One region of the Roseibium sp. R5 genome, then DNA from elsewhere that is predicted to be linked to it. Evidence: riboswitches for the same ligand, from Rfam matches in the RefSeq annotation. Region 1 holds a riboswitch; the other holds the start of a gene.
The links. Region 1 has a riboswitch for S-adenosylmethionine ahead of AC0J4F_RS00885 (hypothetical protein). Riboswitches for the same ligand answer to the same signal wherever they lie in the genome.

Region 1 (3,767 bases):
GCCGGGGGAACTCTTTACTGAACAAGCCTGATAGGAGGGGCTCATGTTACCGGCAATCGTCTTGGTGGCCGAAGGTCTGGTTGTTTTGTGGTTCGCGGTCTTCATCGGAATGATGGTGTCCATGTACCTGGATTCCAGATCCATGCCTTTGCCACGCCTCGATGTGGCGGGGCGAACGCTGATTGGCAGCGCCAAACTCGCCTTTGCGGTCGGAATGACCGCATTGGCGGCACTGACCTATTATGAAATCCCTATGTTCTGAATTTACAGGAGACACCAATGTTCAGTGCAAAATGGACACAACGTGGCTTACCCATCCTCTTGATCTGGATTGCAGCACCAATGCCGCTTTGGATCATGGCCATTCTGATGCTGATTATCTGATTGATAGCGTTGTGTTTTGAAGCGGTTGGGCTAGGCTCGGTAAAACACGAAACTGGAGCGACCGCTTTGAGTGAAGAAACACCGCAAGGGGAACTGACCCTCCGGACAATGGCAATGCCGGCCGACACCAATGCATCTGGTGATATCTTTGGCGGGTGGGTGCTGTCTCAGATGGATCTCGCCGGTGGGATTGCCGCGGGGCAAAGAGCGCAGGGCCGCGTTGTCACGATCGCAGTCGACAAGATGAAATTCATCCGCCCGGTCCATGTCGGAGATGTCTTGTGTGTTTACACAAGCGTCGGCCGCGTCGGGACAAGCTCCATGGAAATCAAACTGGAAGCCTGGGCTTTGCGCCACCGTTTCGGCGGCCGGGAAAAAGTCACCGAAGCGATTTTCACGATGGTCGCCGTTGATGACCAAGGCAAGCCACGTCCAGTCCCCAAGGACACTCCGGCTCCGCAGTAATCAGGCGCGCAAGGATCTGCGCGCCAGCAGGTCCGCAAACAGCTCTTCATCGACCGCGCAAATGCAGCCATTGGCCCAAAGGCGCAACAATGCCTGTAAGCGGTCGACCCGCTCATGCTGGGTCAACCGGCGTTTGTGGCGTGGCAGTCCGCCATACACCCGAATGGTCTTCATGCGGGCCAGCACACAATCTTCCGCGGTAGATTGCCAGATCTCGGCCGCTGTCTGATCGGCCTCTTCGGCGTCCTGGTATCTGATCAACTCGGCCGCTTGTCCGGCCAGCGCATCTTGAAACAAAAAATCCTCCATCGGTTGCCCGAGGAGGACTGGCGCAGGAAAACTACCGCTTCGTTGCCGCGCAGCCTCTTTTGAGTGTCTGGACGGCCGCATCCCTGTTGCGGAAACCACCTTGCCCGGTCGGCAGGTTGGCGAGGGCGCCAGCCCTTCTCTTGATGATGGCAGGCTTATGCCATGAGTTCCGTTTTTTGGCAAGTCATCCAAGAACCGAAGGACTCCAACGGTTATTGATTGCGGTCATAGTCGATTTTTCCATCGACCAGATGAATGCGACGCTGCATCCGGCCGGCAATATCCATGTCGTGCGTAACGGCTATCACTGTGGTTCTTTGTTGATCGACAATCGATTGAAGCGACATAAACACCTGCTCTGTCGCGACAGAATCGAGACTGCCGGTCGGCTCGTCTGCAAGGATCAGGTCCGGCGCATTGGCAAGCGCTCTTGCAACGGCGACGCGTTGACGCTGCCCGCCGGACAATTGGGCAGGTTGCCGGTGCAAAAAGTTCTCCAAGCCGAGATCTTCCAAGAGACCTGCCGCGCGGTCCTTTTGCTCAGCTGCAGCAAGAGCGCCAAGTTTTTGCATTGGAATCATCACGTTTTCCATAGCGGTGAATTCCGGCAAGAGAAAGTGGAACTGGAAGACAAAGCCGATCTTTTCCAGCCGCAAGTGAGCCATTTCGGTCTTCGATAAATCGTGCGTCTTGCGGCCGCCAATCAGGACTTCGCCCTCCGTCGGCCGGTCCAGAAGTCCAAGCAGATACAATAGAGATGATTTTCCAGAGCCCGATGGGCCGGTGATCGCGACGAACTCCGATGTGCCGATCGAAAACGAGATGTTCTCCACGAGAGTGACCGGAACTACAGCCGGAAGAATGCGGGTCAAGCCTCGCGTTTCCAAAAGTGGGGCAGGGGTGGTTGGGATCGGGGCAACGTTCATGTCAGGTCGCGCCCCGGATGATGTCGACAGGATTGAGCGCGGCAGCCTTTCTGGCAGGCACAAAACCGGCAATGCCCGCAGACAGAAGCGCCAGACCACTGGCGATCATGTAATGCACATGAGAAAAGTATATCGGCAGACGGGTCATTTCGATGTCGGTGGTGACCTCGAATTTGATTGTTGCAAGATAACTCGACAATCCAAATCCAAGTGCAGACCCGACAAGTGCTCCGAGCACACCGATCACCAAACCCTCCAGGACGAAAATCTGCTGTATGTCGGGTTCCGGAAACCCCAGCGATTTCAGGATGGCAATGTCCCGGGCCTTTTCATGCACGATCGTTGAAATGATGTTGTAGATCCCGAAACCGGCGACCAGAAGAATACCGCCGACAGCAGTAAACATGATCACGTTGCGGACAAAGAAAGCCTCCATCAGCCCTTCATTGGCCTCTTCCCAGGAGATCGACTTGTAGCCCAATTGCCGCTCGGCCCTTGCAGCAACTGCGACGGCTTCATCGATGTTTCTCAGCCGGATCGTGATGGCATTGATGATGTCAGGTTTTTCCAGAAGGATCTGGACGGCTTTGAGAGGCGCATAGGCGAGGCTTTCGTCGCTGGTGGTGATCCCGGTATGGAACAGGCCGACAATCTTGAACCGTTTCGCGACCCCGTTTGCTGAGGTCAACGTGACTGTGTCTCCAAGGTCAGCGCCAAGCCGTTCGGCTGCCTTGTCGCCTAAAACCAATCCGTTGGAGGTTGTGCCGAGGTCCTCAAAGGCCCCCTCCCGGATGTCCTCGCCAATGTTGGACACGAGAAGTTCCTGCTTTGGGCGGACACCAATCAGCGTCATGCCAATGTCCTGGCCGCTGTAGCGCAGCACAGCCTGACCCGTCAGGCGTTGTGCGATGTCGCCGTCAACCCAATCTCGCAGCGAAGCTAAAGCTTCCGTTGGATTGCGGATCCCACGCAAGTCCTCCAACGGCCGCAAACCGCGAAAGGCAACAGCATCATAAACGGAGCTGGCCGGTTGGGCTGTTGGCGTCCGCTTATCATCCTTGATCTCCACATGCGGAATGGCGTCGATTAAGGTTGCCATGAAGTCACGTTGAGAGCCCTCCATGAGGGCGGCCATGGCAATGGAAAACCCAACACCGAGTGCAACACCAAGCGTGGAGACCACCGTTTGCCGGAGCCTGTTGCGCACATGGGTCGCAGCGATGCGGAGCTGAAGGATCATTCTGGCGTGCCCTCGGCCACCGGCTCAACCTTCTGGCCATCAGAGAGATCGTCGCGAAACGGCAGGAGAACAGCATCTCCGTCAGCAATACCATCGAGAATTTCGACAGCTCGGATCCCGGTTATCCCGGTTTCGACGACGATGGTCTCAACGGTGTTGCTGCTGGAAACAGTCTGAAGCCGCTGACCATCGAGAGCGGCCACCGGTACGAGCACCGTTTCCGGCTTTTCAAGGGTGACTATGTTGATTTCGGTGGTCATGCCGATGTGAAGCGGCGTGTCCTTTGGAAGGTCCAGGTAGACGCGATAGTTCTTCAAAACCGGATCCCCTTTAGGGGTGATCCGGGCAACGGTCGCGGTAAGGTCCTGCCCCGGAAAGGCGTCCGCCCGAACCAGCGCTGTTTGGCCCGCGGCGACTTTTGGAATGTCCTCCTCATTGACTTC
Region 2 (3,767 bases), 2.2 Mb from region 1:
GCGCCATCTGCTCCATTTTCCGCGCACAAGCCCGCACTTCATCTCCTATGGCGTCAACGATCTACCGAGCCCCGGCCCCAGCATGATGAAAAAGGTTTTCAGAACCCCAATCATGACGTGGACAGTTCGGACACCAGGACAGTTGGAAGTCGCAAAACGGTTTGCCGATCAAATCGTCTTTGAGGGCTTCGATCCGGATCAATAACGGACAAGCATTCCAGGAACGGAATTCCCTCTTGCGGCGCAGCAAAGCGGCTCTACATTCTTGTAAACAATCCTTTTATGGCGGGCCGACACACTGACATGACGTCTTTTATTTCACCGGACAACGAACAGCCGCAAAAACCAGGCGCCGGTGACACGGAGACGACGCTCTCCATTAGACTTCTGTCATCCTTGGCAGATGTGCCGGCTGACAAATGGGATGCGGTTGCCAATCCCGGCTGGATCCTTAGCGAAGGCGGAAACCTGGCGCGCGCACAGGACGCTGTTGCGTCTCAAGATCTCACTTCCGCGCTAGCCCCTGAAGCTGATTCAGATTCTGAAGAAACAGACTTCAACCCTTTCTTATCCCACGCTTTTCTGGAAGCCTTGGAGGCATCTGGCTGCGCGACACGCCAGACTGGATGGATGCCCCGGCACATGGTGCTGGAGGATGGTAAAGGCGCGGTTCTTGGAGCCGTTCCCGCTTATCTGAAAAGCCACTCCCAGGGTGAATATGTCTTCGATCATGGTTGGGCCGACGCATTCTACCGGGCGGGCGGCGACTATTATCCAAAACTCCAGATATCGGTCCCTTTTACTCCGGCGACAGGCCGCCGTTTTCTGACCAGCTCCGACATCAACAGGGAAGCTGGGCTCCAGGCACTCGCAGCTGGCCTTGTACAGGTTTGCCAACGCACCGGCGCCTCCTCGGTTCACGCGACTTTTTTGACTAAACCGGAATGGGACTCGCTTGGCGATCTCGGTTATCTGAGGCGCACAGATCAGCAGTTCCACTGGGACGACAACGGCTACGAAACCTTCGACCAGTTTCTCGGCGACCTCGCCTCGCGCAAACGCAAGGCGATCAAAAAGGAACGCCGCGAAGCCATCAGCGCTGACGGGCTCGAAATCGAATGGGTCACCGGCAGCGATCTGACAGAAGCGCATTGGGATGCCTTTTACGGATTTTACATGGATACGGGCGCCCGTAAGTGGGGCCGCCCTTATCTCAATCGTGCCTTCTTCTCGCTAATCAGTGAACGGATGGCGGACCGCATTCTTCTGGTCTTGGCAAAACGCAATGGCCGGTATGTCGCCGGGGCCCTCAACTTTATCGGATCGGAAACCCTTTTCGGCCGCCACTGGGGTTGCACCGAACACCATCCGTTCCTGCATTTTGAGCTATGTTACTATCAGGCAATCGACTTTGCCATTTCCAAAGGCCTGAAACGCGTCGAGGCCGGCGCTCAGGGAGCGCACAAATTGGCGCGCGGGTACCTGCCGCAAACGACCTATTCTGCCCACTGGATTGCCCATGAGGGCCTTCACGACGCAGTCGCAGACTTTCTGGAGCAGGAGCGGCGCGCCGTTCAACGCGAAAACGAAGCGTTGGCTGAACATGCCCCTTTCCGGAAAGGCAGCTAAAACTTCCATTTGCCACGCGCCTGAGATCCAACAACAATTTGCCTCTTTCACAAGATCGGCATTCGTCTGCACAGGGCTTGCCGGATCGCGTCCAATCCATTACCTAGGGACCATCATCAAGAGTTGGGACAGATGCCCCACGCCAACCTGCCGATCCGGGCAAGGTGGTTCTTCGAACAGAAGATGCGGCCGTGAACTTCAAGTTCAAAGGCAACGAATCGGATCGAAGAAAGGCATCTGTCTCTGGTTACAGGACGCGCAAATGCCGATAAAAATTCCAAACGATCTGCCCGGCCGCCCCATTCTGGAATCCGAAGGCGTGATGATCATCCAGGAAGCGGATGCCATGCGTCAGGACATCCGCCCCCTGCGCATCGGTCTTCTCAACCTGATGCCGAACAAGATAAAGACAGAGACCCAATTCGCACGCCTTCTCGGCTCCACCCCGCTTCAGATCGATCTGACGCTGGTGCGCATGACCAACCACGTGCCACGGAACACGCCAACGGAGCATCTGGAAGCGTTCTATCGTCCCTGGGAAGAAGTCCGGAACGAGAAGTTCGACGGGTTCATCATCACCGGAGCCCCGGTGGAGAAGCTGCCCTTTGAAGATGTCGGATACTGGCAGGAAATGCGCGATGTGCTGGATTGGACCCAGACACATGTTCATCGCACGCTGACCATCTGCTGGGCGGCTCAGGCGGCCACTTATCACTTTCATGGCATGCCGAAATATGCGCGGGCCGACAAGGCAACGGGCGTCTACCGGCAACGGACGCGCGCGCCGGCCTCGCCGTATCTCCGAGGGTTTTCCGATGATTTCTGTCTGCCCGTCTCACGCTGGACGGAAACCCGGAAGGCCGACATTCCGGACGGCAGCAATCTGATGGTGCTGGCGGAAGATGACGAGACCGGTATGTGCCTCCTGGACGATCCGGAGCATCGCTGCCTGCATATGTTCAATCACATCGAGTATGACACGACGTCTCTGGCGGATGAATTCGAACGGGACAGCCAGGTGTCTGACACGCCGATCCGGCCGCAGAACTACTTTCCGGATGACGATGCCACCCGGCAGCCGGTGAATCGCTGGCGGGCCCACGCGCATCTCCTGTTCGGCAACTGGATCAATGAGATGTATCAGTCCACACCGTTTGATTTGAACAATATCGGCGAATAATCGGACACTGCCGGGCGGTCACAACCCTTGTTGTCGAACCGCCTGGCGGAGTAATGTGTCCGTCGACATTCGAAGACTTTTTCCCTTTTTAGAGGTACGCATGCCGATCGAAACGCCCGCCTACGACGACCAGAACATCTTTGCCAAAATCATGCGCAGAGAGCTGCCGAGTCACAAGGTCTATGAAGACGACAAGACGGTCGTGATCATGGACATCATGCCGCGCGGTGACGGACATGTGCTGGTCATTCCGAAGGCTCCATCCCGCAACATTCTGGACATCGCGCAAGAGGACCTGAACGCGGTGATGGCCACGGTCCAAAAGATGGCGCATGCAGTGATCAAAGCTTTTGGGGCAGATGGCACCACCATTCAGCAGTTCTCTGAACCAGCCGGCGGCCAGGTGGTGTTTCACACCCATGTCCACATCATCCCGCGCTTTGACGGCGTCAAGATGAAGCCGCACACCGGTGAAATGGCTGACAACGATCTACTTGCCGAACAAGCCGACAAGATCCGCGCTGCGTTGAGCTAAGCCTCAAACCCCGCGACACTTCTCCGGAGGCAAGTGCTGTGCCTCCGGATTTCACGACGACGCCTTGGATCAACTCGCGGCGGCGATCCCTGCCGGGTTCGCAGCGGCCTCATGCGCTGCATCGAGCACAGCCTCGTCTTCCAAAACTCTCTCGAAACTCGGCCGTGCGGTAATTCTCTCGGCATACTCGGTAAAGACCGGCCAGTCCGGCACCAGACCGAACATCAAGGTCCAGCGCAGAGCAGATCCCCAGAAGATGTCTGCTGCGGAAATCTGATCTCCGAGGAGATAGGGTGCTCTTACAAGCTGCGCCGCCAGAGCCTTCATCACGGCGTCATAGCTGCAATACGGCGCGATCTGCTGCGGTATATCCGTGTTGAACGCCTTGTTGACCACGGCGGGCTCAAAGGATGCAGCATAAAA

Region 2: another riboswitch for S-adenosylmethionine. It lies ahead of AC0J4F_RS15145 (homoserine O-succinyltransferase); the one in region 1 lies ahead of AC0J4F_RS00885 (hypothetical protein).

What each region holds. Positions count from the first base shown of each region.
Region 1 is NZ_CM146910.1:179,284-183,050, reverse strand. It holds gene AC0J4F_RS00900 (group III truncated hemoglobin) at 1-31, shown strand, start outside; gene AC0J4F_RS00895 (hypothetical protein) at 44-262, shown strand; gene AC0J4F_RS00890 (acyl-CoA thioesterase) at 493-849, shown strand; gene AC0J4F_RS00885 (hypothetical protein) at 850-1,146, opposite strand; SAM-I-IV-variant riboswitch at 1,188-1,310, opposite strand; gene AC0J4F_RS00880 (ABC transporter ATP-binding protein) at 1,371-2,084, opposite strand; gene AC0J4F_RS00875 (ABC transporter permease) at 2,086-3,324, opposite strand; gene AC0J4F_RS00870 (efflux RND transporter periplasmic adaptor subunit) at 3,321-3,767, opposite strand, start outside.
Region 2 is NZ_CM146910.1:3,214,913-3,218,679, reverse strand. It holds gene AC0J4F_RS15155 (glycerophosphodiester phosphodiesterase family protein) at 1-205, shown strand, start outside; gene AC0J4F_RS15150 (GNAT family N-acetyltransferase) at 304-1,629, shown strand; SAM-I-IV-variant riboswitch at 1,738-1,857, shown strand; gene AC0J4F_RS15145 (homoserine O-succinyltransferase) at 1,892-2,809, shown strand; gene AC0J4F_RS15140 (HIT family protein) at 2,916-3,344, shown strand; gene AC0J4F_RS15135 (glutathione S-transferase family protein) at 3,414-3,767, opposite strand, start outside.